3 regions of the Candidatus Pantoea symbiotica genome follow, and region 1 is predicted to be linked to each of the others. Evidence: predicted binding sites of a transcription regulator. Region 1 holds the regulator's gene; each other region holds the start of a gene.

Region 1 (10,226 bases):
GACAAGATTGCGCGTGACGGCGCGGACCAGCGCGTTTTCATGCGGATATCGCGCATGCTTGCCATGCGTTTCACCCAGAAGCGCATTACCAGGAACATCACCCAATATACCGATGCCGTCGCCACACCGCAGCCGACGCCGCCTAAGGCCGGCATACCGAAATGCCCGTAAATGAAGACATAGTTGAGCGGAATGTTCACCATCAGTCCGAGAAAGCCGAGCAGCATCGCCGGTTTGGTTTTCGACAAACCTTCACACTGGTTGCGCATCACCTGGAACAACAGATATCCCGGTGCGCCCCACAGCAACGCATGCAGGTATCCTTCGGCTTTGGCGGCCAATTCAGGATCGATGTCATGCATGGTGTTAATCAGATAACCGGCATTCCACAGCACCACCATAATCAGTAGCGCAACGGCAATTGCCATCCAGTATCCCTGGCGCACTTGTTCCGCGATACGTTCGCGTCGTCCTGAACCGTTGAGTTGCGCAACGGTAGGCGTCAAAGCCAGTAGAAGACCATGACCAAACAGAATGGCGGGAAGCCAGATAGAGGTGCCGACAGCAACGGCGGCCATATCCGTGGCGCTTACCGCACCGGCCATAACAGTATCTACAAATCCCATCGCCGTCTGGGCCACCTGAGCAAGGATGACCGGGATCGCGAGGGCCAGCAATTGACGCGCTTCTGTAAAATACTTCTGCACGTTACACCTGCTTAATTAAAGAAGAGAGCGGGGCTAAATCCCCAAAGAATGCGCGGCATAGTGTAGCGGCAGCGCTGGCTTCCGCCAAACGTTGATCGCATTTTGTTTAGCAATTTGTGTAAAGTTGGAACTCCGCCAAATTAAGCTGCCGCCAACAAGCTGTGATAAACTGACGCAAAATTTGCAGAGGCTGAGATTATGTTTACTGGAATTGTGCAAGGCACGGCAGAAATTGTCGGCATTGAAGAGAAAGATCTGTTTCGAACCCATATTGTGCGCTTACCGGAGGATCTGTTACCGGGACTGGCGCTTGGCGCATCGGTGGCACACAACGGCTGCTGCCTGACCGTAACCGAGATTAACGGCGATTTGGTCAGCTTCGATCTGATTAAAGAAACACTGCGCATTACCAACCTGGGTGAATTAAAGGTGGGGGATGTGGTGAATATTGAGCGTGCAGCGAAGTTCAGTGATGAAATTGGCGGCCATTTAATGTCTGGCCATATTATGACCACGGCGGAAATCTGCAAAATCATCCAGTCTGAAAACAACCGCGAAATCTGGTTTAAATTACAGGACGCCACGCAGATCAAATATATTCTGCACAAAGGTTTCGTGGGTATCGATGGAATTAGTTTGACCGTTGGCGACGTGACGAAAAGCAAATTCTGTGTGCATTTGATTCCGGAAACGCTGGAGCGCACCACTTTAGGCGCGAAGAAGTTTGGTCATAAGGTCAATATTGAGATTGATCCGCATACGCAGGCCATTGTGGAAACGGTTGAGCGCGTATTAGCGCAGCGTGAAGCCGCTGCACTGGCGCAGATTGCTGGCGCAGAATAATACCGTTAAAAAAGGCGCCATGCGGCGCCTTGATTCATTTGAAAGCTTATTAACGCGCAACGCGTAAACCGCCATCCTTGCCACGACTGAATACTACCTGCCACAGCTGAATATCACGGGCACGAAACGCACCGGCGCAGGCGTTGAGATAATAGTCGAACATTCGTTTAAAACGTTCGCCATATTTCTCAGCCAGCTGCGGCCACGCCGCCTGAAAACGTTCATACCATGCCATTAACGTCGTATCGTAATCTGCGCCAAAGTTATGCCAATCTTCCATGACGAAATGTGGCTCACTGGCGTCAGCGATTTGACGCACTGACGGCAAACAACCGTTCGGGAAGATATATTTATCAATCCACGGATCGACATTCATATCTGTGGTGAGGGCGCCAATGGTGTGCAGCAAAAATATGCCGTCTGGTTTGAGGTTGCGGTCAGCAACATCAAAATAAGTGGCATAGTTTTTCGGCCCGACATGTTCAAACATACCGACAGAAACGATGCGATCATATTGATTATTCAGGTCGCGATAGTCCTGAAGTAATATAGTCACATCCAGTCCTTCACAGCGTTGTTGTGCCAGTTTTTGTTGCTCAGCTGAAATAGTCACGCCATGCACCGTGACGCCATAATGGCGCGCGGCGTATTCTGCCAGTCCACCCCAGCCACAACCGATATCCAACAACGTCATGCCCGGTTCAAGTTGCAACTTGCGGCAAATCATATCCAGTTTGGCTTGCTGCGCGTTTTCCAGGGTATCAGCATCTTTCCAGTAGCCGCAGGAATATTGCATATAAGGATCAAGCATCAGTGAGAATAGATCATTACCAAGGTCGTAATGCTCTTTACCCACAATCCAGGCGCGTTTTTTTGATTGCAAATTAGTGAGACGCGCGGCGGCGATGCGCAACGTATCTTTAAAATGCCGGGGTAATTGTTTATCCAGATGGTGTTTTAAAACGCGATGGAAGAACATATCTAGCTGTTCGCACTCCCACCAACCATCCATGTAACTTTCACCTAATCCGAGCGATCCTTCCTCAAGAACGCGTTTAAAAAAATCTGGATGCTTTACCTGAATATCCCAGGGACGAGTGCCATTAACTGCAATATCAGCCCGCTCTAGCAGTTCATTGACGATCCGATACCAGTGGTTTTCTTCAAGGCTCACTTCTTCTATAACAGATGAACTCATAGCTTCTCCATCACCTTCCGATCTGAACCTGAGAAAAAGAATAGCCAATTTCCCAAGACCTGTGAGAGAACTCACGGAAAATCCGTGCGCCAGAAATCCGACGTTGTACGACGTAGTACAGAGGTATGAATTTGAGCAGAAAAGTGGGTCGCCGCACCGGATAATGTGCAGACGCCATCCCGCGACAGTGTCGCTAAAGGTATTACATTTATATTATTGATTTAATACAGAATTACTGACCCACAGAGTATATGCTCACGTGGGTCAATATTCAACGGGTTATCGTTAGTTTGCTAACGAAAATCATTGAGTCAGAGATTATCTTCGCAGGGACGGGAAGTGTGGGCAATATCACTTTGTGCGTTTAGCGATCGCTGGCAGACAAAGCCCGCCCACGCCAGTACCACGGTGGCGACCATCACTAACGTGGTGTTGAACAACGCCTGTTCAAGGCCGGCGGAGACCAGCAGGCTGGCAACAAAGCATAATCCTAACTGGAATAAGTTCTGTAATCCTGCGGCTTTACCGGTGGCGTGCGGGAAGGGCGCTAATGCGCTAGCAACCACAATCGGATAGATCGCACCATTGGCCAGCGCCATGCCGCAGAAGGGCATCAACAATACAAACAGCGGCGCTGAGGGCATCAGGGCGATGACAAACAAACTCAGGATGCTCAGGCTATACAACACCAGCAACCACGGCAGCAGTTGCGCGCCCTGATAACGATTTAACAGCGTGCGGCAGCCAAAGCCACCAATCAGAAATGCAATGGTCTGCGGAATATAGCTCAGGCCAATATCGCCCGGCGTCAGGCCAGCAGCGGCGAGAATGAAAGGTGATCCCGTCAGCCAGGCGAAAAAGCTCGCCGAACACGCCGAGTAGATCAAGACGTTACCGCTGTAAACGCGGGTGCCCAGCAAGGTCAACCATCCAGGTTGTTTGCCTGCCGCAACTTTCTCGCGCTTAGGCGAGGTTAACTGCAGCGTACCGATCAGCAACACCACGGCAACCAGCGTCAATGTGATAAAGATGCTGCGCCAGTGGAAGTGGCCGATAAGCCAGGCGCCGAGCAGCGGTGCCAGCGCCGGAGACAGCGCAACCAGCGGCATAATTGTCGCAAACACTTTATTGGCTTTGGCTTTTGGATAGTGATCCACCACCAGCGCCTGCCAGCTCACGGCAGCAGCACACACGCCAATCGCCTGCACAAAACGCAGCGCCAGCATCAGGCGGACATCGGTCACCCAAAGCATCCCCAGACAACCAAGGGCGAAGATGGCTAAACCGGCCAGCAAAATTGGTTTACGCCCGTAACGATCTGACAGCGGCCCCCAAAATACCTGGGCACAGGCGAAACCGCCGAGAAACAGACTCAGGCTGGCGCTAATGGTGCCAGGTGCGCTAGCGAAATCACGCTGCATATCGCCAAAGGCAGGTAAATACATATCCGTGGCAAGAAAGCCGAGCATGCTGAGCACGGCAAGATAAGGCATAAATGCTTTAGACGACAACATGTTGATTCTCTTTTGGGCAGGTTGAACGCCGGGGAGTGTAAAAGGATGCAACGCGCTTTGTGAAACGCTAATATTTGCATAGTGCTGTTAAATTTTTTGAAGGCAAAATTATGTGGTCAGAATATGCGCTTGAAGTGGTGGATGCGGTGGCGCGCACTGGGAGTTTTAGTGCGGCAGCGCAGGAGCTGCATCGTGTGCCTTCTGCCGTCAGCTATACCGTACGACAGCTGGAAACCTGGCTGGCAGTGCCGCTGTTTGAGCGTCAGCACCGCGAAGTGGTGATGACACCCGCGGGCGAGCATTTTGTGCGTGAAGGGCGATCTGTTATCAAAAAAATGCTGGCAACCCGTCGACAGTGTCAGCAACTGGCAAATGGCTGGCGTGGGGAGCTAAGTATCGCGGTTGACTGCATTGTTAAACCGCAGCGCACGCGGCAGTTAGTGAAGGATTTCTATCGCCATTTTCCCGATATGGAGCTGATTATCAGCTACGAAGTGTTCAACGGCGTATGGGATGCATTGGCTGATGGCCGGGTTGATGTGGCTATTGGCGCAACCCAGGCGATTCCGGTGGGCGGACGTTTTGCCTTTCAGGATATGGGCGCACTGAACTGGCGTTGTGTAGTGAGTCCCGATCATCCACTGGTTAACAGCAGGGAGCTGGATGATGAAACATTGCGGGCATGGCCATCGCTGGTGCTGGAAGATACCTCGCGTGCGTTGCCGCGCCGTATGACATGGACGCTGGATAATCAGCGACGTCTGGTGGTACCAGAATGGGAAACCGGAATGGATTGTTTGCTGGCAGGATTGTGCGTTGGAATGGTGCCGGGCCATCTGGCACGTCCGCTGCTGGATAGCCATAAACTGGTCGAACTGGCACTGCCGCAGGCCTTTCCGGACAGTCCGTGCTGCGTCAGCTGGTCAGAACAGCGCGCGTCACCGGCGCTGGAGTGGTTACTGGCTTATCTCGGGGATGCCGAAACGCTGAACCACGAATGGCTCAGCGAAGTGTCTGCTTAGCGGCGATAGTCGCGGAACGGACCGTACGCCACCGAACGGCGCTCAATCAGCGTTGGCTGAACCTCAATGGTTTGCGGATCTTCACGCTTGCTGGTGATGCGATCCAGTAGCATTTCCAGCGCTTTTTCACCCAGTTCGGCTTTTGGCTGATGCACGGTGGTCAGCGCTGGCGTGAAATAGCGCGCGTTGCGCACGTTATCGTAGCCGATGACCGAGATATCCTGCGGTACGCGCAAGCCCATCTCATCAGCAGCGCAAATCGCGCCCATCGCCATAATATCGCCGCCGCAGAACACCGCCGTTGGGCGCTGTTTCTGATTTAAAATCTGCTGCATCGCCTGATAGCCCGATTCAGGCTCAAAGTCGCCCTGAACTACCCATTCAGGACGCACCGTAATGTCCGCTTCGTTCATTGCCTGCAGGAAGCCAGCGTGACGGCCGCCGCCGGTGTTGCGCTCCATCTGGCCGGGAATGGCACCGATATCGCGATGACCGCGTTCAATCAGATAACGCCCGGCGAGATAGCCGCCCTGAAACGCATTGTCCTGCACGGTATCGGTGAAGTCACCGCGCGATGCACCCCAATCCATCACCACCATGGGAATGTTGCGGTTCTCTTCCAGCATCTGTAGCAAATCGTCTGGATACTCAGAACACATCACCAGCAAGCCATCGACGCGCTTTTGCGCCATCATTGACAGGTAAGCACGTTGCTTTTGCAGATCGTTATGCGCGTTGCCGAGAATCAGCGTGTAGCCGCGTTCGAAACAACGGTTCTCCACCGCTTCGATAATTTCAGCGAAATAGGGCGCTTCGCTGGAGGTCGCCAGCAAACCTAAGGTTTTGGTGTGATTAACTTTGAGACTACGCGCCACGGCACTGGGCGAGTAGTGTAATTCTTTGATCGCTTCCCATACGGCGTTACGCGTCTCTTCCGCAACGAAACGCGTTTTGTTGATGACATGCGAAACCGTGGTGGTTGAGACACCCGCGCGTTTTGCGACATCTTTAATTGTTGCCATGAAAATGGTACTCCTGGGCTTATCGCAACTTACTGATAAGTATATTGTTAAACGTTTGCGTCTGCTAATGCTTTTATAGCCCAAAAAGCAGGCGAAATGGTGTGTTTTAGCAGGCGAAATCACTTCATCACGCTGTAAATACAGCATGCGCAAAATCTGTTGCGCAACGAAAGGCGGCGATTCTAGCAAGCTGGCGCGGATAACACGAGATTTTTGCCCATTGCTGTGCGAAAATCGCTTTAACCCTAATAATTGTGTGACTAAGGAGTTGTAATGAATACCGACCTGAAGCTGGCGCTAATGACCACTGTTGGCGCACTGTTGATGATTATCGCCTTCAGCTTTACCGCGATCATGCATTAACAAAAAAGCCGGAGCTGAGAACAGCATCCGGCTTTTTTATGATTGTTGCGCAACAGCTAGCGAATAGTTTTTGGCGTCATCATACGACGCGCGCCCACATAGTGTTTTTGCCAGTAATCCTCACCCAATACGCTAATCTGAATATCTTTGCCGGTACGCGGCGACTGAATGAATTTCCCGTTGCCGAGATACACGCCAACATGATCGGCAGTGCCGCGATTATTGATGCGGAAGAACACCAGATCACCTTTCTCCAGCATTTCACGCTTAATCGGTGCCGCATCGCGCAGGTGATACATCTCATTGGCGGTGCGCGGGAATTTGAATTTCACCAGATCTTTATAGGCGTACCACACTAAGCCGCTGCAGTCGAAACCGGTGTGTGGCGAAGTGCCGCCCCACTGATAAGGTTTGCCGAGTTGGCCCATTAATTTGGTCATCGCCGTTTCACGCGCCTTTTGATAACGCTGGCGGTGCGCCTTACTCATTTTGATGCCGGTCAGCGCTAATGCTTCATCATCGACGGCGATCTCAGGTGTTTTCTTCGCTAAACGTTGATGACCGTATTTCTTAGCAGAGAGTTTCAGCGGGGATTTTTTGCTGGTGGTTTTATGCAGCGCAGTTTCTGTTTTGGTCTGTTTTTTGAGTTTGAATTTTTGAACAGCAGTCAGGCGCGATTTTTTGGTGGTGGTTTTCACCGGGCGTCGTTTGCGGCGCTCGTCTTCACGTGCGCTCTTTTTCTCTGCTTTAAGCGAACTGGCATTAACGGGCGCATGCGGAGATGCAGCAGCCACATTAAAAAACAGTTGGGCGAAAGCCAGTATGAAAAGCGTTATTAGTAGACGCATAATCCGGTTACAGGTTAAGCAGGCTGAATGAAAGCAGACTGCGTTAAAGTGAGAGAAATCTGATCAAGCGATCAGCGCCGAGGCAATTCTAATCCACTTTTTTTCCAAAAGGTAAGGCCTTTTTCCATTAATATGTTACCAGATTGATTCTGTAGCAAAAATGAGCTATTTCAGCTGGTTAACGCAGCGAAACTATTGCTAATTATTAATTTATTAATGCCAATTAATGATATGAAAATGTTATTTGTCATGCGTTAACTTAACAAACATGGCGATTAGCCAGTGCAAACGCAAAATCCCGTTTTCAGTCCGGGAGCGAAATCGCTACAATAAACAAACACGAAGTAGAAGATTAAGGAAGGCAATAATGAGTACTGTTGAAAAAATTCAGCGTCAGATCGCAGAAAACCCGATTCTGCTGTACATGAAAGGTTCTCCAAAGCTGCCAAGCTGCGGTTTCTCGGCGCAAGCCGTGCAGGCGCTTTCTGCGTGTGGCGAGCGTTTCGCATACGTGGACATTCTGCAGAACCCGGACATTCGCGCTGAAATGCCAAAATACGCTAACTGGCCAACCTTCCCGCAGCTGTGGGTCGATGGTGAACTGGTCGGCGGCTGCGACATCATCGTTGAGATGTTCCAGCGCGGTGAACTTCAGCCACTGCTGAAAGAGACCGCTGAGAAGTATAAAGAAGCGGAATAATGCAGAAGGCCGACAAATGTCGGCCTTTTCTTTGCTTACTCGACAGACGCGTCGTCTGCGGGTTCTTCACTGAAAGCCAGCGGCCAGCCGCCCAGGCGTTTCCAGCGGTTCACCAACTCACAAAACAGCGTCGCGGTTTGCTCGGTGTCATACAGCGCCGAATGCGCTTGCGTACTATCAAACTCCATTCCCGCCGCTTTACAGGCTTTCGCCAGCACGGTTTGCCCCAGCACTAAACCACTTAACGCTGCGGTATCAAAGGTGGCAAAAGGGTGGAACGGATTGCGCTTCAGGCTGGCGCGCTCTGCGGCCGCCATCACGAAGTTGAGATCGAAAGTGGCATTGTGCGCCACGATAATGGCGCGATTGCAGCCGCTATCTTTGGTGCCTTTGCGCACCATTTTAAAAATCGCATGCAGCGCTTCGTATTCGCTTACCGCACCACGCAGCGGATTGGTGGGATCGATGCCGGTAAACGCCAGCGCCGCAGGATTCAGAATGGCGCCTTCAAACGGTTCCACATGGAAGTGCAGCGTTTCATCGCGGTGCAACCAGCCGTCTTCATCCATTTTCAGCGTTATGGCTGCAATTTCCAGCAGTGCATCGGTTTGTGCATTGAAACCTGCGGTTTCAACGTCGATCACAACAGGATAAAAACCGCGGAAGCGTTGGTGGAGAGCGTTTAAAGCGTTCGATTCAGACATCAGGATCTCATGGCAATAAATAGGGCAGCGCGCATTATGGCAAAAATCGCAGGAGGGTGCAGCAGGAGAGGGAAGTCAGCCTGCAAATAGCAGGCTGACCAGCAACCTTAGTTGCCTAAGCCGTGACCGGCATGTTTGTTTTCAATCAGTTCGATCTTGTAACCGTCTGGATCTTCGACAAACGCAATAATGGTAGAACCGCCTTTTACCGGGCCCGCTTCACGCGTCACGTTGCCGCCCGCGCTGCGAATGCGTTCGCAGGTGTCAGCCACGTTGTCCACGCCCAGCGCGATATGGCCGTAAGCGTTGCCGAGATCGTATTTATCCACGCCCCAGTTGTAAGTCAGCTCAATCACCGCGCCTTCGCTCTCTTCGGTGTAGCCAACGAATGCCAGCGTGTATTTGTACTCGGTGTTTTCGCTCTGACGCAGCACGCGCATGCCGAGCACGCGGGTGTAGAAATCGATAGAACGTTGCAAATCGCCAACGCGTAACATGGTGTGAAGTAAACGCATAACATCCTCTTTTTTAAAACGTCATCAGTGAATGACAAGACAACTAAGTATACACACTGATGAAACAACGCTGCCGCCTATCCGACGCGGCAGCCATTTTCTTACAGGGTTGGATAATCGGTGTAACCTTCCGCGCCGCCGCCGTAGAAGCTCTCAGGACGCTGCGGATTGAGTGGCGCATCTTGCTGCAAACGAGCAACCAGATCCGGGTTAGCGATAAAGTCGCGACCAAACGCCACCGCGTCAATCAGGCCGCGTGCAATCAGATCATCTGCTTTCTCAACGGTGTAAGCACCGGCACCGATAATCACGCCCGGGAACAGCGCACGCACTTTCTCACGGAATGCATCGCTATAAGGCTGTCCGCCTGCCCAGTCTGGCTCAGAAAGGTGCAGATAGGCGATGCCGCGCTTGCCCAACTCGGCGATGTACCACAATGCCGCTTTCTCTTCTTCCGGGCCATTTTCCAGATTCTGGAAGGCACCGATTGGCGAAACGCGGATACCGATACGATTGGCAGACCAGTTAGCAATCGCCGCATCAACCACTTCCAGCGCGAAACGACCACGTTTCTCAATCGAACCGCCGTACTCATCGCTACGCTGGTTTGAGCCGGGTGCGAGGAACTGATGCATCAGGTAACCGTGCGCTGAGTGCAGTTCCAGCAGGTCGAAGTCGGCTTCGCGCGCATTGGCGGCGGCCTGGCCAAAATCTTTGACGATTTGCTGAATTTCAGCCACTGACAGCTCGCGCGGTACTGAGGTGTCTTCACGATAGACAGAACCATCCG
Region 2 (10,226 bases), 240 kb from region 1:
GATCTTGGCGGCTTTTCGCAGTTTGGCTGGGTATTTTCCATCTATTTACTGACACAAGCGGTCAGCGTGCCCTTGTATGGCCGGCTGGCGGACATGTGGGGCCGCAAGCGGCTGCTGTTTATTGGCGTTTCGCTGTTCCTGCTGGGATCAATTCTGTGCGGATTCGCCCACAGCATGACGTGGCTGATTCTGTTTCGTGCTTTTCAAGGTTTAGGTGCCGGCGCAATTATGCCGCTGACCTCCACCATTGTGGCTGACGTCTATTCGCCGCGTGAACGCGCCAACGTACAAGGCTGGCTCTCCAGCGTCTGGGGCGTGGCGGCAATTATTGGCCCATTGAGCGGCGCGTGGCTGGTGCAGCACTTTAACTGGTCGGTGATTTTCTGGGTTAACGTACCGATTGGCGCGGTCGCCATGCTGCTGCTGGCGCGCTTCCTTCCATCGCGTGAGCAAAATCAGGCCACCACGCTCAATCTCACCGGCAGCTGCTGGCTGATGATCTGCGTGACGGCATTATTAGTCGCGTTGTTGCAGGCTGAAGTGCTCGGCTTCTGGTTGCTACCGTTCCTGCTGCTGGCAGTCATCGCCGCCTGGCGTTTAAAACATCATGAACAGCGTGCCGATGCACCGCTGTTTCCGCTGGAGATCTGGCGCAGTCGGCTCATTGTCGCTGGTAACATCGGTAACCTGATTATCGGTGCCAGCATGATGGGCATCAGCGCGTTTCTGCCAACGTGGATTCAGGGCATCACCGGCGGCACGCCGCTGCAGGCCGGCAGCGCACTGGCGATGATGTCGATTGGCTGGCCGCTGGCGAGCACCTTAAGCGGCAGATTAATGCTTATCACCTCCTATCGCTTCACCGCGCAGTTGGGAGCGCTGCTGCTAATTGCTGGCAGTGCGTTGCTGCTGTTACTGCGCAGCGATAGCTCGATTATGCAGGCGGGCTTCACCGCCTTTGTGATTGGTACCGGCATGGGCATGACCAGCACCACGTTTTTGGTATCGGTGCAAAACCATGCGCATTACGACATTCGCGGCATTTGCACCGCATCAATCATGTTCAGCCGCATGATCGGCTCAGCAATTGGTACCGCGTTGTTGGGTGCGGTACTGAACCTGAACTTGTCGCTGCGTTTGCCGCAGGCCGACGATCCGATGCAGAAAATCATGTCGCACGAAAGTCGCCAGGCGCTACCGGAAGCGACATTGCATGACTGGACCGGACAAATCGCCAGCTCATTACATTGGGTGTTTGTGGTGTCGTTGCTGATTGCGCTGTTAACGCTGTGGGTGGCGTGGATGATGCCGCGGCAAAGGCCGGAAGTGGAGTAAAAGCAGGGCGGCCAGAGAGCCGCCCGAAGGGTTACTGCGCGGGCGCATCCTGAGAGCTGCCTGCGCCGTCTGGCACGTTGCTGTCGCCATCACGGCCATTTTTCTTGTAGACGATTTTCTGTGTGTCGTTCTCGCAATGACCCACAACCTGGCCGCCAGTCTGATCGGCTTGATCATTGGCCACGATATCCAGCGTGAAGTCCGATTCGGCGACGCCGTTATTAATGATTTTTTTGCTGATGTCCGCTTTGACACTTTCACAAGAAGCCTGCGCCAAAACCGGCAGCGACAACATCGCCATCAGCAGCACTGCATTACGTTTTTTCATCATTCACTCCTTTGGTCAGAAATCCTGTCAAAACTATAGCAGCGATAAACGATTAGGGTGCAAGTGGACGTCCGGTGCGGCGGTCGAGGCAACGCAACGTATTCGGTTCCCAATAAGCGTTAACGTTGTAGCTCTTTTCGCAGGAGTCGCGGGTATCAAAAGCTTTATCCGTCTTATCGAACTCTTTCTCAACGCGCGTATTGACCTTGTTGCGCAGATTTTTAGTATCGTTCCACTGCTCTTTACTCTGGCGAGCGGCTTCATTGCTGGAGGCGCTGCTGCCATCTTCAATGATCAGGCGATCGGTTTTGGCCGACGCAATTGGCGCAGCCATTAACAGGCTCGACGTCACCACGGTCGCCAACAGGGCGGATAACAGTTTTTTCATCGTCATTTCCTTCAGTTAACACCAGCACAGCCGGGATCGCGGCTGTAACAACCATGGGCGCTAGTATATCATCGCTGCTTCTTTGCTCACCAGCGGTGAGCGCTTTGTTTAGCTTAGTGAGAGATTTTCTATGCTGGTAAAAACCGCCTTGCTGTTTTTTATCACTGCGATAGCGGAAATTGTTGGCTGTTTCCTGCCGTGGCTATGGTTGAAGAAGGGCATGACGGCCTGGCTGCTGGTGCCCGCCGCAGCGAGTCTGGCGCTGTTTGTTTGGTTGTTGACGCTGCATCCCGCCGCGAGCGGGCGCGTCTATGCGGCCTATGGCGGCGTATACGTGTTGACGGCATTGATCTGGCTGCGCGTGGTGGATGGCGTAAAACTCAGTACATGGGATTGGGTTGGCGCGCTGGTCGCCTTTAGCGGCATGTTGATTATCGTGACAGGTTGGGGTCGCACCTAAATCGTAGGGTCGCCATTAATGGCGACCTCACTCGCATTGAGGTTGACCTGGTGCGCATGAATGCGCACCCTACAAAATCACCTTAACCTTTATGCACTTTCAATCCTGCGGTGGTTTGCGTTACCGGCATAATCTCCAGCGTATTGATGTTGACGTGTTTCGGCAGCGTCGTCACCCAATAGACCGCTTCGGTCACATCTTCCGCCGTTAACGCGGTGGTGCCTTCGTAAACCTGGCCCGCTTTATCGTCATCGCCCTTGAAGCGCACGTTAGAGAACTCGGTGCCGCCCACCAAACCTGGCTCGATATCGGTCACGCGCAGCGCGGTGCCGTGCAGGTCGGTACGCAGATTCAGGCTGAACTGGCGCACGAACGCTTTGGTCGCGCCATACACGTTGCCACCCAGATAGGGCCAGCTGCCCGCAATCGAACCGATATTCACGATATGACCGACGTTGCGCTCAACCATGGCAGGCAGCACCGCACGCGTCATGTACACCAAACCTTTGTTGTTGGTGTCGATCATATTTTCCCAGTCCTCAATATTGGCTTTGTGCGCCGGTTCAACACCCAACGCCAGGCCAGCATTGTTCACCAGCACATCAATATTGCGCCATTCAGCGGGCAGGGAGGCAATCACTTCATCGATGGCGGCGCGATTACGCACGTCCAGCTGAACGGTATACAGGTTATCGCCCAACTCATCTTTCAACTCTTTTAAGCGCTCAGCGCGACGTCCGCTGGCGATCACTTTATGACCTGTAGCAATGAAGCGGCGGGTGATACTTTGACCAAAACCAGCAGTTGCGCCAGTAACAAAAATAATCATCTCACTGTTCCTTAAACGATTTCAGGTTATCAGCCACACCTTAGCATTAACCTCGAACCCATGCTCATGAAAACCAAAGGCAGCTTGTTGCAGGATTTTTCCTGCACATTGCGAGTGCATCAGCGCACCACAAAGACGCACGTTTGCGGGCAATAAATTCGCCATATCAGGCAAAACTCACCGCAATGTTAAATCGCAACCGTTTGCGAACCCAGGCAACCGGTTGCGCATACGTTTGCCAGCTAAGCTTGACACACAAACCTGCAAGATCAACCTATTATATTGAAAGTAAACAGTATTTTTTGTTCTTTGCATTGGCATGCGCTTTGCAAACTATCTTTAAGGCAATCACCTGCATTAATAAAAAAAGCACCAAGGAACCATTATGCCTTACGCACCCGAAACGCTGCTGCGCGCCAGCTTCTTTGATTTCACCGCTCTGGCCGCGCAGCCAGACGACATCGCTGCCAACGCGCGCTATCTCGAAGATGGCTTATTAACGCTGCGTGACGGCAAAGTGGTCAGCCTTGAAAGCTGGCAAATTGCGGAAGGGCGCGTCGATCACACACGCGTCACCGATCTGCGCGGCAAACTGATCGTGCCCGGCTTTATCGATACCCATATCCATTATCCGCAAACCGAGATGATCGGCGCCTTTGGCGAACAGTTGCTGGAGTGGCTCAACCAGTACACTTTCCCGGTGGAGAGCCAATATCACTGTCCCGATCACGCGGCAAAAATGTCGGCGTTCTTCCTGCATCAGCTGTTGTCGAACGGCACGACAACAGCGCTGGTGTTCGGCACCGTGCATAAGCAGTCGGTGGATTCCCTGTTCAGCGCGGCACAGCAGCTGGATATGCGGCTCATCGCTGGCAAAGTGATGATGGATCGCAACGCACCGGAATACCTGACCGAAACGCCGGAAGAGAGCTATCAGCACACGCGTGAACTGATTGAACGCTGGCATCAGCGCGGTCGCCTGAGCTATGCGCTTACGCCGCGCTTTGCGCCGACCTCGTCGCCCGAACTGCTGGACAAAGTGCGTCAACTGCGCGAGGAGTTCCCTGACGTCTGGATGCACACGCACTTAAGTGAAAACCAGCAGGAAATCGCCTGGGTAAAAGCGTTATTCCCGGAGCGGGCGGGCTACCTTGATGTCTACCATCATCATCAACTCACCGGCAAACGCAGCGTGTTTGCGCACTGTCTGCATCTGGAAGATACAGAATGGCAATGCCTGCATGACACCGACTCATCAATAGCCTTCTGCCCGACGTCAAACCTGTTCCTCGGCAGCGGCTTATTCAACATCAAACGCTGCTGGCAGCAGGGCGTGCGCATGGGCATTGGCACCGACGTTGGCGCAGGCACCACCTTTAATCTGCTGCAAACGCTGGGCGAAGCGTACAAAGTCGGCCAGCTACAGCAGTACAAACTCAGCGCCTGTGAAGCGTTCTATCACGCCACCTTAGGCGGCGCGCACGCGCTCGATCTCGATGACGTTATCGGCAACTTCAATCCCGGCAAAGAGGCCGATTTTGTCGTGCTCGATCCGGCCGTGTCGCCGCTGCAGAAGCTGCGTAACGCCAACAGTAAAGATATCTGGGAGCGGCTGTTTGTGATGATGACGCTCGGCGACGACCGCAACATTGCGCAGACCTGGGTGAGCGGCAAGCCGGTTTGGCAGCGCGAAAGTGAGGAGCAAATCGCATGATCCAGTTCTTACTCAACGATCGTTTAGTCACCGAACGCGAGATCGATCCCAATCTCACCGTGCTTAACTACCTGCGCGGCCAGCAGCAGCGTCGCGGCACCAAAGAGGGTTGTGCCTCTGGCGACTGTGGTGCCTGCACCGTCACGCTCGGTAAAGTGGTGGATGGAGAGATGCAGTATCAGGCGGTCAACAGCTGTTTAACGCTGGTAAGTAGCCTGCAAGGCAAGCAACTGATCACGGTGGAAGATCTCAAGCAGGGGCGCGAACTGCACAGCGTGCAGCAAGCGATGGTCGATTGCCACGGTTCACAATGCGGTTACTGCACGCCGGGGTTTGTGATGTCGCTGTTTACCCTGCAGAAAAACAGTGCTGGCTGGAACCGTCATCAGGCGGAACAGGCGCTGGCGGGCAATTTGTGTCGCTGTACCGGCTATCGTCCGATCATGGATGCGGCTCAGCAGGCATGCGAACAACCTGTTGCGGATGCCTTCAGCGCCAATGCACCCGCGCTAGTGCAGCGTTTACAGGCGCTCAGCAACACAGAAGTCCAGATTATCGAAGCCGCGGGCAGCCGCTGCTATCTGCCAAAAACGCTAGCGCAGCTCGCCGATCTCTATCAGCAACATCCCGAAGCCCGTTTGGTGGCCGGTGGCACCGATTTAACGCTGCAAATTACCCAGCAATATAAGCGCTTGCCGCTATTGATTGCGCTGGAGCAGGTCGATGAGTTGAAGGTCTGCCACGAAGATGAAACACATCTTTATCTCAGTGCTGCCGCTTCATTGCATCATTGCTATCAGTTTTTAGCGCAGCACATTCCGGCGTTTAGCAGCATGCTGGAGCGTTTTGCCTCGTTGCAAATCCGTAATCAGGGCACGCTTGGCGGCAACATTGGTAACGCATCGCCGATTGGTGATTGCGCGCCCATGCTGCTGGCACTGAATGCGCGTCTGGTTTTGCAGCAGGGCGACAAGCAGCGAGAAGTCCCGCTCGATCAATTCTTTACCGCGTATCGCCAAACGGTTTTGTTGCCGGGGGAATTCATTCGCAGCATCACCATTCCTAAAGTGACGGTGTCACCCAACTTTACTGCGTGGAAGGTGGCGAAACGGCTGGATGATGATATTTCCGCCGTGTTTGCCGCCATCAATCTGCAAATCAAGGAAGGGTTGATTGTGGAGGCACGACTGGCTTTTGGTGGCATGGCCGCCACGCCGAAGCGTGCGCTGGCGGCTGAGGCACAATTGCTGGGCCAGCCGCTGAATCTCAGCGCCATCGAAAAAGCCTGCGCCGCATTGAGCGTTGATTTCCAGCCGCTGAGTGATTTCCGCGCCAGCGCCGATTATCGCCTGCAGGTGGCGCGCAATCTGTTGCGCCGCTACTACGCACAAGCGTCTGGTGAGCTGACCATTACTGAGGTGTCGCGCTATGTCTCATAACCGTCCGGAACTGAACGAAACGCTGCTGAAAACCCAGTTCGCCACTGGCATGCAAACGGGCGTGGGGCGCAGCAACAAACATGAAAGTGCCGACAAACATGTCTCCGGTGAGGCGCTGTATATCGACGACAAGCCCGATCTGCCGGGATTGCTGCATCTCTGTCCACGACTAAGCGAGCACGCGCATGCGCGCATCACCAAACTGGATGTGCAGCCGTGCTACGCGGTGCCGGGCGTGGTCAGCGTGCTAACCTGGCGTGATGTGCCAGGCCTCAATGATGTCGGTCCGCTGGAACCCGGCGATCCGCTGCTGGCGCAGGACAAAATCGAATATTTCGGTCAGATCGTGATTGCCGTCGCGGCTGATTCACCGGAAGCAGCGCGTGCCGGTGCTGCAGCGGCAATTGTTGAGTATGAAGCGCTGCCCGCAGTGCTCGACGTACGTGAAGCGCTGGAACAACGCTTCTTTGTGCAGCAGCCGCATATTCACCAACGCGGTGATGCCGAAGCCGCGCTGGCGCGGGCGTCGCGGCGTATTCAGGGTAAATTTCACATCGGCGGTCAGGAACATTTCTATCTGGAAACCCAGACGGCGCTGGTGATCCCCGGCGAAGATGACACTTTGCAGGTGTTCTCCTCGACGCAAAACCCCACTGAAGTGCAGAAGCTGGTGGCGGAAGTTATGGGCATCACCATGAACAAAGTTACCATTGATATGCGGCGTATGGGCGGCGGCTTTGGCGGCAAAGAGACCCAGGCGGCGGGCGTGGCGTGTTTGTGTGCCATCGCCGCGCGTCAGCTGCGTAAACCGGTGAAAATGCGCCTGGCGCGCCGCGACGACATGCAGATCACCGGCAAACGCCATCCGTTTTTTGTCCGCTACGATGTCGGCGTCGATGACGACGGTCGCTTCTGCGGTGTGAAGATCGATCTGGCTGGCAACTGCGGTTATTCGCTCGATCTCAGCGGATCGATTGTCGATCGCGCGATGTTCCACGCCGATAACGCGTATTACCTCGGTGATGCGCTGATTACCGGCTATCGCTGCCGCACGCATACCGCTTCGAACACTGCGTATCGTGGCTTCGGCGGGCCGCAAGGCATGGTGGCGATTGAGCAGATCATGGATCACGTCGCGCGCGAAGTGGGCCTCGATCCACTTGAGCTGCGCAAACGTAACTATTACGGCAAAACCGATCGCAACATCACTCATTACCACCAGCATGTGGAAGACAATCTGCTGGATGAGATGACCGCGCAATTGGAAACCAGCAGCGAATACGCCGCGCGCCGTGCCGAAATCAGCGCGTTTAACGCCAGCAACCGTTTTATGAAACGCGGATTGGCGCTGACGCCGGTGAAATTCGGCATCTCATTTACCTCCAGCTTCCTCAATCAGGCCGGCGCGCTGATTTTGATCTACACCGATGGCACGGTGCAGCTCAATCACGGCGGCACCGAAATGGGTCAGGGCTTAAATACCAAAGTGGCGCAGATTGTGGCGGAAGTGCTGCAGATTGATATCAGTCAGATTCAGGTCACCGCCACCGATACCGGCAAAGTGCCCAACACCTCGCCAACTGCGGCGTCCAGCGGGGCCGATCTCAACGGCAAAGCGGCGCAGAATGCCGCACAAATCCTGCGCGATCGCTTAACCGAGATGCTGTGCCAGCAACATCAATGCGCTGCCGAAGCGGTGCATTTCAGTAACGGCATTGTGCGCGTTGGCGAGAAACACTTCACCTTCGCCCAGGTGGCGCAGCAAGCGTGGCTCAATCAGGTGCCGCTTTCCGCCACCGGGTTCTACAAAGTGCCGGGCATTCATTACGATCGCGCCGCCGGACGCGGCAAGCCGTTCTATTACTTCTCTTACGGCGCGGCCTGCTGTGAAGTGCTGGTGGATACGCTGACCGGCGAATACCGTTTGCTGCGCGCCGACATTTTGCATGACGTGGGCGCATCGCTGAATCCGGCGATTGATATCGGCCAGGTTGAGGGCGGTTTTGTGCAGGGCATGGGCTGGCTCACCTGCGAAGAGCTGGTGTGGAACGACAAGGGCAAATTGCTCACCGATGGCCCGGCCAGCTACAAAATCCCGGCGATCAGCGATGTACCGAGCGATTTGCGCGTCACGCTGGTAGAGAATCGCAAGAATCCGCAGGACACGGTATTCCACTCCAAAGCCGTCGGCGAACCACCGTTTATGTTGGGCATCGCCGTGTGGTGTGCGTTGCAGGATGCGGTTGCCAGCGTCGATAACTATTGTCGCCATCCGCAGCTGGACGCGCCGGCCACGCCGGAGCGGGTGTTCTGGGGGATTCAGCGCTTATCAGGAGCGGACCATGATTTATCATGACTGGATCAGCGTGTTACACACCTTGCGGGAGAAACGCGAAAGCTGCGTGTTAATCACCGTGCTCAGCGAGCGGGGCTCCGTGCCGCGCGATCGCGGCAGCAAAATGGTGGTCAGCGCCAATGACACCTTTCTTACTATTGGCGGCGGGCATCTTGAGTACCAATGCATTGCGCAGGCGCGTGAGATGCTGCAGCAGCGCTGCAGCCAACCACGCAGTGAAGAGTTTGCGCTGGCTGCGCGCCTCGGCCAATGCTGCGGTGGTCACGCCACTTTGCTGTTTGAACCGCTGATGCAGCAGCAGCCGGAAATCCAGGTGTACGGCGCAGGCCACGTCGGCCAGGCGCTGGTGAATCTGCTTGCGACCTTGCCGTGCCATATTACGTGGATTGATAGTCGCGCCGCGCAGTTTCGTGCCGTGCCGCCCGGCGTAACGGTGCGCCAGGTTGAAGATCCGATCGACTGCGTGCGGGAAGCCGCGCCCGACAGCTACTTTGTGGTGATGACGCACGATCATCCGCTCGATCTGGCGCTCAGCGAAGCGATCTTGCGGCGCGGCGATTTTCGCTATGCCGGTGTGATTGGTTCAGCTACCAAAGCCCAGCGTTTTCGTTATCGCTTAGAGGGCAAAGGCATTGCGGCAGATTCTCTCGCACGTTTGCGCTGCCCGATTGGTTTAGCGGATGTGAAGGGCAAGTTACCGGCGGAAATTGCCGTGGCGGTGGCGGGGGAAATCATCAGCGTTTATCAGCAGCAGGCGATAAGTTGTTGAGTGACGAGGAAACTGCCAGGATAGAAACATCCCGCCGCCGCTGTGCGGCGTTGCTGATTATCAGGAGCGATAATGAATTCACGAGCCAATCCGTTTTTCACCGCCAGCACCTTGCCGTATCAAACCCCGCCATTTGACCAGATTCAGGAAGAGGATTTTCTGCCGGCGCTGGAAGCGGGTATTGAAGAGAAACGGCGCGAAGTGGCGGCGATCGCCAGCAATCCTGACGCGCCAACCTTTGCCAATACCTATGAAGCGCTGGAGCGCAGCGGCCAGTTACTGAAGCGCGTAAATCTGGTGTTTGGCGCCATGACTTCCGCCAACACCAGCGATCGTTTGCAGGAAATCGATGAATTGATTACCCCGCAGCTGACCGCGCTCAATGATGAAATCTGCCTGAACAGCCAGCTGTTTGCTCGCCTCGATGCGGTTTACCAGCATCGCGGATCGCAGTGTCCGGATGCTGAAGCGATGCGTCTGGCGGAAGTCACCTGGCAGCATTTCCAGCTGGCCGGTGCCAGCCTCAGCGATGCGGATAAAACCCAGCTTCGTGCCTGCAATCAGGAGCTGGCAAGCCTCAGCACCCGTTTTGGCAACAAGTTGCTGGC
Region 3 (10,226 bases), 2.4 Mb from region 1:
ACAGCGCCTCGCTGTTTATGCCGGGCAACAGCATCACTTCCGCGCTCGCCAACGAATTCGCCGAAGCGGAATCGGGTGTCCACGTGGCAGCACTGATGGAACTGGGTCTGATCCTGTTCGTGATTACCTTTATCGTGCTGGCGATCTCCAAACTGATGATCCTGCGTCTGGCGAAGAGTGAAGGAGCCCGTTCATGACCGCTATTGAAGTTCAGGCTCGCGCTGAGCTGGAAGCCTCGCGCCGCAAAATGCAGGCGTGGCGCAGTACCAAAAACAAAATTGCTCTAACGCTGTCGCTGATGACCATGGCATTCGGTCTGTTCTGGCTGGTGTGGATTCTGTTCACCACCATTACGCGCGGCGTTGATGGTTTGAGCTGGTCGCTGTTTACCGAATCGACCCCGCCGCCGAATACCGCGGGCGGTGGTTTGGCAAACGCCTTAGTCGGCAGTGGTTTACTGATTTTCTGGTCGACGATCGTCGGAACGCCGCTCGGCATCATGGCCGGGATTTATCTGGCGGAATATGGCCGTAAACACTGGCTGGCGGAAGTGATTCGCTTCATTAACGACATTCTGCTGTCAGCACCGTCGATTGTGGTGGGCCTGTTTGTCTACACCATCGTGGTGGCGCAGATGCAGCACTTCTCCGGTTGGGCCGGCGTAGTGGCGCTGGCGCTGCTGCAAATTCCGATTGTGATCCGTACCTCCGAAAACATGCTGCGTCTGGTACCCGACAGCATGCGTGAAGCGGCTTATGCGCTGGGTACGCCGAAGTGGAAGATGATTTCGGCGATTACGCTGAAAGCGTCGGTTTCCGGCATCATCACCGGTGTGCTGTTGGCCGTGGCGCGTATCGCCGGTGAAACCGCACCGCTGCTGTTTACTGCGCTGTCGAACCAGTTCTGGAGCACCGACATGATGCAGCCGATCGCGAACCTGCCGGTCACCATCTTTAAATTCGCCATGAGCCCGTTTGCCGAGTGGCAAAGCCTGGCGTGGGCAGGTGTGCTGATTATTACCGTGTGCGTGCTGCTGCTGAACATTGTGGCGCGTGTGGTTTTCGCCAAGGGCAAACACTAATTTCCCGGCGCGGCTTCGGCGGCGCTGCTTATGAGAGACGAGAATGAGTAACGTGACTTCATCAGCCGGTAAAATTCAGGTCCGTAATCTGAACTTCTATTACGGTAAGTTTCACGCGCTGAAAAACATCAACCTGGATATCACCAAAAACCAGGTGACCGCGTTTATCGGCCCATCAGGCTGCGGTAAATCCACTTTGCTGCGCACCTTCAACAAAATGTACTCGCTCTATCCGGAGCAGCGTGCAGAAGGTGACATCCTGCTGGATGGCGATAACATTTTGGCTTCCAATCAGGATATCGCCCTGCTGCGCGCGCGCGTTGGCATGGTGTTCCAGAAGCCAACGCCGTTCCCGATGTCGATTTATGACAACATCGCCTTCGGCGTGCGTCTGTTTGAAAAGCTGTCGCGTGCCGATATGGATGAGCGCGTGCAGTGGGCGCTGACCAAAGCCGCACTGTGGAATGAAACCAAAGACAAGCTGCATCAGAGCGGTTACAGTCTCTCCGGCGGTCAGCAGCAGCGTCTGTGCATCGCGCGCGGCATCGCCATTCGCCCGGAAGTGCTGTTGCTGGATGAGCCTTGCTCAGCGCTGGATCCGATCTCAACCGGTCGTATCGAAGAGCTGATCACCGAACTGAAGCAGGATTACACTGTGGTGATCGTGACCCACAACATGCAGCAGGCCGCGCGTTGTTCTGACCACACCGCTTTCATGTATCTGGGCGAGCTGATTGAGTTCAGCGATACCGATACCTTGTTCACTAAGCCCGCACAGAAGCAGACCGAAGATTACATCACCGGTCGTTACGGCTGATTCAGGAGACGCACATGGATAATTTAAATCTGAACAAACACATCTCCGGTCAGTTCAACGCGGAGCTGGAGCACATTCGCACGCAAGTGATGATCATGGGCGGCATGGTTGAGAAGCAGCTGATGGACGCCATCACCGCGATGCACAATCAGGATGGCGAGCTGGCGCGTCACGTGATCGACGGCGACCAGAAGGTCAACATGATGGAAGTGGAGATTGATGAAGCCTGCGTGCGCATCATCGCCAAACGCCAGCCCACCGCCAGCGATTTACGTCTGGTAATGGCAATCATCAAGACCATTTCTGAGCTGGAACGCATTGGCGACGTGGCGGAAAAAATCAGCCGCACCGCGCTGGAGAAGTTCAGCCAGCAGCATCTGCCATTATTGGTGAGCCTTGAAGCGCTGGGTCATCACACCGTGCAGATGCTGCATGACGTGCTGGATGCGTTTGCGCGCATGGATCTCAACGAAGCCATCAAAATCTACCGTGAAGATAAGAAGGTGGATAAAGAGTACGAAGGCATCGTGCGTCAGTTGATGACCTACATGATGGAAGATCCGCGCACCATCCCAAGCGTGCTGACCGCGCTGTTCTGCGCGCGCGCCATCGAGCGTATCGGCGATCGCTGCCAGAACATCTGCGAAATTATCTTCTATTTCGTTAAAGGTCAGGATTTCCGTCATGTGGGCGGCGACAAGCTGGATGAACTGCTGTCGGGCGACGACGGCAGCAATAAACCCTCTTGATTGACGCGTCGGCGGCCCGTTGCCACTGTGGCTAACGGGCTGCCTGCTTAAATTCTGTCTGTTCTCAGCGATTTCCTCTCTTTATACTTGGCGCACTTTTTTCTGCCAGGTGCTGTTACATGTCCTCCCCAACTCCTAAAAAACAAGCCATTACATCGGCGAAAGCCATGGTGGCCGCCATCAGCGGCTACGCGATGGATGGATTTGATCTCCTGATTCTTGGTTTTATGCTGCCAGCGATCAGCGTCTCGCTGGCGCTCGATCCCTCTCAGGCCGGTTCGCTGGTCACCTGGACGCTGATCGGTGCAGTGATCGGCGGCATTGTGTTTGGTCACCTTAGCGATCGCTATGGCCGCATCCGCATTCTTACCGTCACCATTCTGGTGTTCTCAGTATTCACCGGCCTGTGCGCGGTGGCGCAGGGCTATTGGGATCTGCTGGCGTATCGCACGCTAGCGGGTGTGGGATTGGGTGGCGAGTTCGGTATCGGCATGGCGTTGATTGCCGAAGCCTGGCCGAAAGAGAAGCGCAACCGCGCATCAGCGTGGGTCGGCATTGGCTGGCAGCTGGGTGTATTGCTGGCGGCCTTTATCACGCCGCCGCTGCTGAGCGTGATTGGCTGGCGCGGCATGTTCCTCGTCGGTTTGCTGCCAGCGCTGGTCTCTTTTGTCATCCGCCGCAGCATGGGCGAGCCGGAAGGTTTTACTCGTCATGTTGAGAAAACGCCGCAGCTCTCCTTTGGCGCACGCATTAAATTGCTGTTCGCCGATCGCGCCACCAGCAAAGCCAGCCTGGGGATTTTTATTCTCTGCTCGGTGCAGAACTTTGGTTACTACGGATTGATGATCTGGATGCCAAGCTATCTGTCATCCAACTTCGGTTTCAGCCTGACCAAATCTGGTTTGTGGACTGCCGTCACGGTGGTGGGCATGACGTTCGGCATCTGGCTGTTTGGCGTGCTGGCCGATCGCTTCGCGCGCTGGAAAATCTTCCTGCTGTATCAGTTCGGCGCAGTGGTGATGGTGGTGGTGTATGCGCAGCTGCGCGATCCGACGGTGATGCTGTTTACCGGCGCGCTGATGGGGATGTTTGTAAACGGCATGATTGGCGGCTACGGCGCGCTGATTTCCGACACCTTCCCACCGCAGGCACGCGCGACGGCGCAGAACGTGTTGTTTAATTTGGGACGTGGCGTGGGCGGATTTGGTCCATTGGTGATTGGCCTGCTGGCGACCAATATCTCTTTCACTGCCGCGATTACGCTGCTGGCACTGATTTATCTGCTGGATATCGCCGCCACGCTGTTCCTGCTGCCGAAGAAGCAGAGCAACGAGGATTCGTTAGGCGCGATTGGTTAAGTTTGTGGTCGCCATTAAAGGCGACCCTACACCTGAACGAACGTAGGGTCGGCATTTATGCCGACCTGGCTGAATACCGCACCTTACCCCACCAAATCCCACCCACGCGCGCGCCACAGATCCGGCAACTGCGCCATATCATCAAAGCGCGTCACCAGCGGATGATCTAATTCAGGATTGTGCGCATCGGCGCAGTAGTAAAACACCGGAATCCCGGCCGCGATCCCCGCTCGCGCGCCAGCCTCGGAATCATCCACCAGAATGCACTTCTCAATCGGCACCTGCATCTGCTCGGCGGCGTGGTACATCAATTCCGGATCCGGCTTCCAGTGGTTAATGTCATAACCGCTGTAAAGCTTGCCATCGAGATACGGCAGCATGCCGGTTAATCCCAGCGAATGTTGCATCTTCTTCACCGTGCCGTTGGAAACCACGCACATCGGCACGTTGACACTTTCCACCAGCGCTTTGGCACCGGCAATCGGCTTTAAATCGAGATCAAACAATCTAGCTACTTCGGCACGATAGGCGGCTTCCACCTCTTCGAGCGGCAACTCAACCTGATGTTCTGCCGCCACATCGCGGATGATGTCGTAGAGCTTCACCCCTTTATACTGCTCAAACATCTGCTGCAGTGAGCGTTCAATACCGTAGCGGGCAAAGGTGTTGACGTAAGCTTGCGTACAGATTACTTCGCTGTCGACCAGCGTGCCGTCGCAATCAAAAAAAATACATTCAACCGACATCGCACATCATCCTTTTGTTAAACAATAAGCTGACACTCTAGCGCACTGAGCGCAGAAAGCGACCCTGAGCAACCGGTTGCGAAAAATCAGTGTTTTGCCGCGCTAAACTCTATAGGATACGCGGCGATAAATTTTTTAGCGGAACAGTGGAATGACTAATCAGGGCCTTTTGCAGCGCATCTTCAAACTGCAGGAACACGGAACCACCGTGCGCACCGAAGTGATTGCCGGTTGCACGACTTTCCTGACGATGGTGTACATCGTTTTCGTTAACCCACAAATTCTCGGTGTGGCGGGCATGGATACGCAGGCAGTGTTTGTTACTACCTGCTTGATTGCCGCGTTCGGCAGCATTCTGATGGGGCTGGTGGCGAATCTGCCGGTGGCGCTGGCGCCGGCGATGGGCCTGAATGCCTTCTTCGCCTTTGTGGTGGTCGGTGCCATGGGTTATTCCTGGCAGATTGGTATGGGTGCGATTTTCTGGGGCGCGCTGGGTCTGCTGATCCTTACGCTGCTGCGCGTGCGTTACTGGATGATTGCCAACATTCCGCTCAGCCTGCGCGTGGGTATCACCGCCGGTATCGGCCTGTTTATCGCCATGATGGGGCTGAAAAACGCCGGTATCATCGTGCCAAACGCCGATACCATCGTTGCCGTTGGCAATCTGACCTCGCATAGCGTGCTGCTTGGGGCGCTCGGTTTCTTCATTATCGCGATTCTGGCTTCACGCAATATCCATGCGGCGGTGCTGGTGTCTATTGTGGTGACGACCGCGCTGGGCCTGATGATTGGCGATGTGAAATTCAGCGGCGTGTTCGCGGCGCCGCCTGCGATCACTTCCGTTGTCGGCCAGGTCGACATCAAAGGCGCGTTCAACATCGGCATGGCTGGTGTGATCTTCTCATTTATGCTGGTCAATCTGTTCGACTCATCCGGCACGCTGATTGGCGTAACCGATAAAGCCGGGCTGACCGACGAGAAAGGCACGTTCCCGCGCATGAAGCAGGCGCTGTACGTTGATAGCATCAGTTCGGTGACTGGTTCGTTGATTGGTACCTCATCGGTGACCGCCTACATTGAAAGCTCGTCCGGCGTGGCGATCGGCGGTCGCACCGGCCTGATGGCGGTGATTACAGGGATTCTGTTCCTGCTGGTGATGTTCCTGTCACCGCTGGCGGCGATGGTGCCTTCTTATGCGGCGGCGGGTGCACTGATTTACGTTGGCGTATTGATGACGGCGTCGCTGTCACGCGTGCAGTGGGACGATCTCACCGAAGCGGTGCCAGCGTTCGTTACTGCGGCGATGATGCCTTTCAGCTTCTCGATCACCGAAGGCATCGCGCTGGGCTTTATCTCTTACTGCGTGATGAAGTTGGGAACCGGACGCTGGCGTGAAATCAGCCCGTGCGTGGTGGTAGTCGCGCTGCTGTTCGTGCTGAAAATCGTCTTCATTGACGCGCACTAAATAGAAGAGGCCGCTGATGCGGCCATTTTTATTACGGATGTCCCATCTCATGCGGCGTGACCAAACTGGTCAGGCGCAAGGTACGCGGCCCGATATTGGGTTTGCTCATCTCGACATCGCGCAGCGCTTGCCACTGCTGCGCGCCATCAATCTCCCACAAATGTAAGCGTTCGGTGCCGGGCGAGAGCGCGCACGACCACACCAGCGTGGGCTCAGCATCACACACCGCCTGAATATCAGGGAACACGGTGGAACGCAGCCGACCGGCCGCAGGATGCAAACGCAGTGAATCAATACCGCTATCGGTTTCACCGGTGAGCTTGAGAATGCTTTGGCGCAGCGTCCAGATTTGCGTCAGCGCTTCCATGAAATCCTGCTGCGCGTTGATCCAGGCTTTTTCGCCGGAGGAGAGATCCTGCGTCAGCATGTCCTGCGTTTGACGGCTGTGCGCGCGCACAATTTCCATATCCAATCCGGCGCGACCGCCTTCTTCGGCCAGCAGCACACCGATGGTGTTTCCGGCGTAGGAAATGCTGAAGTCGGGCAGGTTGGCATCGGCAAAGCAGGGGCGTCCGCTGCTGGAGGTCGTCAGCGCGGGGAGTTCGCGAATGCCGTAAACGCGTAACATCAGTTGCGCCAGCAGTTCGCGCGCGGCAAGAAAGCGTCCGCGACGCTTGTCAGCGAAGCGCTGAGCGCTGTTGATCACTTCCTGTGGCACCCGCATATTCTCTGAAGAAAAGGGCGGATTACCTATCCAACGTACAAAATGACTAGCCATCTGTCGCTCCGTGAAAATGGTCGAATAATCATCAGTGCTATTGTAAGAATTTTCTCATGGGTTTGCATCCGGCTTAACATGGAATAGGCGATATTTCAGATAAGGACGAAGCCAGGCGGCAATCCCATTTGGCAACTTTGCATAGAACGCTTTTGCAGATTCGTGTCTCAACGGATGCCGAACGGCCTGATGTGGTGTAGGATTTGGACAGTAAAAAGGCACAGTGAAGTGCGCTAACCAATTCATTCATCTGCCAATCGTGCGCATCTTAGAAGCATGCACGTCGGAGTTTTCTATGTCAGTTACCCCTATTTCTCGCCAGGAATCGATCTCGCTTGATGAGTTTCGCCACGGCATGCGTCGCTTAACCGCGGGTGTTTCTCTGGTTACCACCGAATTTCAGGGCGAAAAGCTGGGGCTGATTGCGACGTCGGTCAGTTCGCTGGCGGCTGAGCCACCAAGTCTGCTGGTGTGCGTTAATCGCAGCGCATCCAGTCATGATGCCTTTATCGCAGCCGGCCATTTTGCCGTTAACGTGCTGCGTGAACAGCATGACGACTTATGTGCCCAGTTCAGCCAATCCTCACGCCGCGATGAGCGCTTTCAAAGTGGTACATGGCAGACATTAAATACCGGCGCGCCGATTTTAGCTGATGCGCTGGTGAGCTTTGATTGTCAGCTGGAGAAGGTGGTCGAGTGGAACACGCACAGCGTGCTGCTGGCGCGTATCGTCGGCATCGCTCTGCCTGGTGAAGCGGCAGAGCCGATGATCTACTTTAACAGCGGCTTCCATTCACTGGGATAACCGCTTAAAACCGGCGTCGTGGGCTCAGCCCGACGCCTTTTCTCAATCAGGCAAAGGTGCTGGCTTCATCAAAGCCCAGACGCGGCAGACGCGCATGCAGTTTGCTGGCTTCGCCATAGCCGAGATTGATCAGTAAGTTCACCTGCCATTTGCTCTCGCTGAAGAACGCATCATTCACTTTTGACGGATCGAAACCGGACATCGGGCCCGCATCCAGGCCCAGCGAACGCGCGGCCAGAATCAAATAACCTGCTTGCAAGCTGCTGTTACGGAACGCGGTTTCTTTCGCCAGATCCGGGCTGCTGGTAAACCAGCTGCGCGCATCACCGTGCGGGAACAGCTTTGGTAGCGCTTCGTAGAATTCAGGATCCCACGCCACGATCACCGTTACCGGTGCGGCCATGGTTTTATCGACGTTGCCCGATGAGAGCGCGGGTTTCAGCTTCTCTTTGCCTTCCTGCGAGGTCACAAATACAAAACGGCCTGGCGAGCAGTTAGCGGAGGTTGGGCCCAGCGCGGTCAGGTTATAGAGCTGCTTCAATACGTCCTGCGAAACCGGTTTGTCCTGCCAATAGCTGTGGGTGCGGGCTTCATTGAACAGCGCGTTCAGCGCCACGCTGTCGAGCGTTGTACTCATGTTTCTCTCCTGTTCAGGCGGCAAATGCGCGCCGAATGTTTGGCATGAATAAAAATGTACCCGGACACCGATGCGCTTTTAGCCGGGCAACGATCGTTATACTGCAAAGCGCAAGGGGAGCCAAATAACAAACACGCATGATTAACGGGATTGTGCACCCTACATGAGAACGTCGTAGGGTCGCCATTCATGGCGACCACGCAGCAGACTATTACTTACCAATGCAGAAACTGGAGAAGATTCTGCCCAGCAGATCGTCGGAGGTGAATTCGCCGGTGATTTCGCTCAGCGCCTGCTGCGCTAACCGTAGCTCTTCTGCCAGTAATTCGCCGGCCCACGCGCCTAACAGTTGATGCTTGCCTTGCTGTAAATGCGTTGCGGCTAACTCCAGCGCTTGCAGATGGCGACGTCGGGCGAGGAATCCGCCTTCCATGTTGCCGGCAAATCCCATGCTCTGTTTCAGGTGATCGCGTAGCGCTTCCACACCTTCACCGGTGCGCGCCGAGAGACGAATCAGTGAGTGACCGTTCACTTCAGTGAGGCCCAGTACTTCGCCGGTCATATCCGCTTTGTTGCGCACCACGGTAATCGGCAGCGCTTCCGGCAGACGCGCAACAAAATCCGGCCAGATCGCGGCGGCTTCGGTCGCGTCAGTGGTGGTGCCATCGACCATAAACAGCACGCGGTCGGCCTGTTCGATCTCCTGCCATGCGCGTTCAATACCAATGCGCTCAACTTCGTCACTGGCTTCACGCAAACCGGCGGTATCGATGATGTGCAGCGGCATGCCGTCAATATGGATATGCTCGCGCAGGACGTCGCGCGTGGTGCCAGCGATATCGGTGACGATAGCCGCTTCGCGTCCGGCTAAGGCATTCAGCAGGCTCGATTTACCGGCATTGGGACGACCGGCAATCACCACTTTCATCCCTTCGCGCAGCAGGCTGCCCTGACGCGCTTCGGCACGCACGCCATCAAGGTCGCCGATCACCACATTGAGCTGGGCTTCAATTTTGCCGTCGGAAAGGAAATCGATCTCTTCATCCGGGAAGTCGATAGCTGCTTCCACATAGATGCGCAGGTGAGTAAGTGCTTCCACAAGCGCGTTAATCCGCAGGGAAAAAGCGCCCTGCAACGAGTTCACCGCCGAGCGGGCGGCTTGCTCTGAGCTGGCATCGATCAGATCGGCAATCGCTTCGGCTTGCGCTAAATCGAGCTTGTCGTTGAGGAAGGCGCGTTCCGAGAATTCGCCTGGTTGGGCAATACGCAAGCCGGGCAGCGCCACGATGCGTTTCAGCAGCAGGTCAAGAATCACCGGGCCGCCGTGGCCTTGCAGCTCCAGCACATCTTCACCGGTAAAGGAGTTCGGGCCAGGAAACCATAGCGCAATGCCCTGATCGAGCACGCTGCCATCGGCATCAGTAAAGGGCAGATAGTCGGCATAGCGCGGTTTTGGCAGCTTGCCGAGCACGGCTTGCGCCACCTCAGCGGCTTTGGCGCCGGAGATACGCAGAATGCCGACGCCGCCGCGGCCAGGAGGCGTCGCCTGGGCAACGATAGTGTCGCTGTGGCTCATGATTCACCTTTTCTCGAAACAAAAAAACAGGGCGACATAAATGCCGCCCCTTAATTATACGCTGCTGCTGGTTGCAGTCAGACGTTACGCTTTCTTCTTGTCGCGGCTATGCAGACCACGTTTTTCCAGGCCGCGATAAATCAGCTGCTGCTGGAGAATGGTTACCAGGTTGCTGACGATGTAGTACAGCACCAGACCTGATGGGAACCACAGG

What was found. The regulator PurR, encoded in region 1, represses purine synthesis genes. The targets are predictions, from matches to a motif close to CANGCAAACGTTTGCNTG.
Region 2: the regulator PurR is predicted to act here: its motif matches at 3,533-3,550, upstream of guaD (guanine deaminase).
Region 3: the regulator PurR is predicted to act here: its motif matches at 4,817-4,834, upstream of ACXIZX_RS19280 (NCS2 family permease).

Annotation. Positions count from the first base shown of each region.
Region 1 is NZ_JBSZHR010000002.1:1,597,413-1,607,638, forward strand. Features, by position in the region: gene ACXIZX_RS08025 (MATE family efflux transporter) at 1-707, opposite strand, end outside; gene ACXIZX_RS08030 (riboflavin synthase subunit alpha) at 906-1,550, shown strand; gene cfa (cyclopropane fatty acyl phospholipid synthase) at 1,600-2,748, opposite strand; gene punC (purine nucleoside transporter PunC) at 3,060-4,262, opposite strand; gene punR (DNA-binding transcriptional activator PunR) at 4,373-5,284, shown strand; gene purR (HTH-type transcriptional repressor PurR) at 5,281-6,306, opposite strand; gene cydH (cytochrome bd-I oxidase subunit CydH) at 6,580-6,669, shown strand; gene ACXIZX_RS08060 (C40 family peptidase) at 6,726-7,517, opposite strand; gene ACXIZX_RS08065 (Grx4 family monothiol glutaredoxin) at 7,882-8,217, shown strand; gene rnt (ribonuclease T) at 8,253-8,921, opposite strand; gene gloA (lactoylglutathione lyase) at 9,029-9,436, opposite strand; gene nemA (alkene reductase) at 9,538-10,226, opposite strand, start outside.
Region 2 is NZ_JBSZHR010000002.1:1,841,943-1,852,168, reverse strand. Features, by position in the region: gene ACXIZX_RS09195 (MDR family MFS transporter) at 1-1,335, shown strand, start outside; gene ACXIZX_RS09190 (DUF1161 domain-containing protein) at 1,367-1,663, opposite strand; gene ACXIZX_RS09185 (DUF1283 family protein) at 1,716-2,051, opposite strand; gene ACXIZX_RS09180 (YnfA family protein) at 2,185-2,511, shown strand; gene ydfG (bifunctional NADP-dependent 3-hydroxy acid dehydrogenase/3-hydroxypropionate dehydrogenase YdfG) at 2,594-3,340, opposite strand; gene guaD (guanine deaminase) at 3,726-5,054, shown strand; gene xdhA (xanthine dehydrogenase small subunit) at 5,051-6,493, shown strand; gene xdhB (xanthine dehydrogenase molybdopterin binding subunit) at 6,483-8,849, shown strand; gene xdhC (xanthine dehydrogenase accessory protein XdhC) at 8,836-9,618, shown strand; gene dcp (peptidyl-dipeptidase Dcp) at 9,691-10,226, shown strand, end outside.
Region 3 is NZ_JBSZHR010000002.1:3,996,039-4,006,264, forward strand. Features, by position in the region: gene pstC (phosphate ABC transporter permease PstC) at 1-197, shown strand, start outside; gene pstA (phosphate ABC transporter permease PstA) at 194-1,081, shown strand; gene pstB (phosphate ABC transporter ATP-binding protein PstB) at 1,125-1,898, shown strand; gene phoU (phosphate signaling complex protein PhoU) at 1,913-2,647, shown strand; gene ACXIZX_RS19270 (MFS transporter) at 2,767-4,005, shown strand; gene yieH (6-phosphogluconate phosphatase) at 4,089-4,751, opposite strand; gene ACXIZX_RS19280 (NCS2 family permease) at 4,903-6,216, shown strand; gene ACXIZX_RS19285 (4'-phosphopantetheinyl transferase family protein) at 6,248-6,994, opposite strand; gene ACXIZX_RS19290 (flavin reductase family protein) at 7,290-7,799, shown strand; gene ACXIZX_RS19295 (malonic semialdehyde reductase) at 7,846-8,436, opposite strand; gene mnmE (tRNA uridine-5-carboxymethylaminomethyl(34) synthesis GTPase MnmE) at 8,648-10,012, opposite strand; gene yidC (membrane protein insertase YidC) at 10,097-10,226, opposite strand, start outside.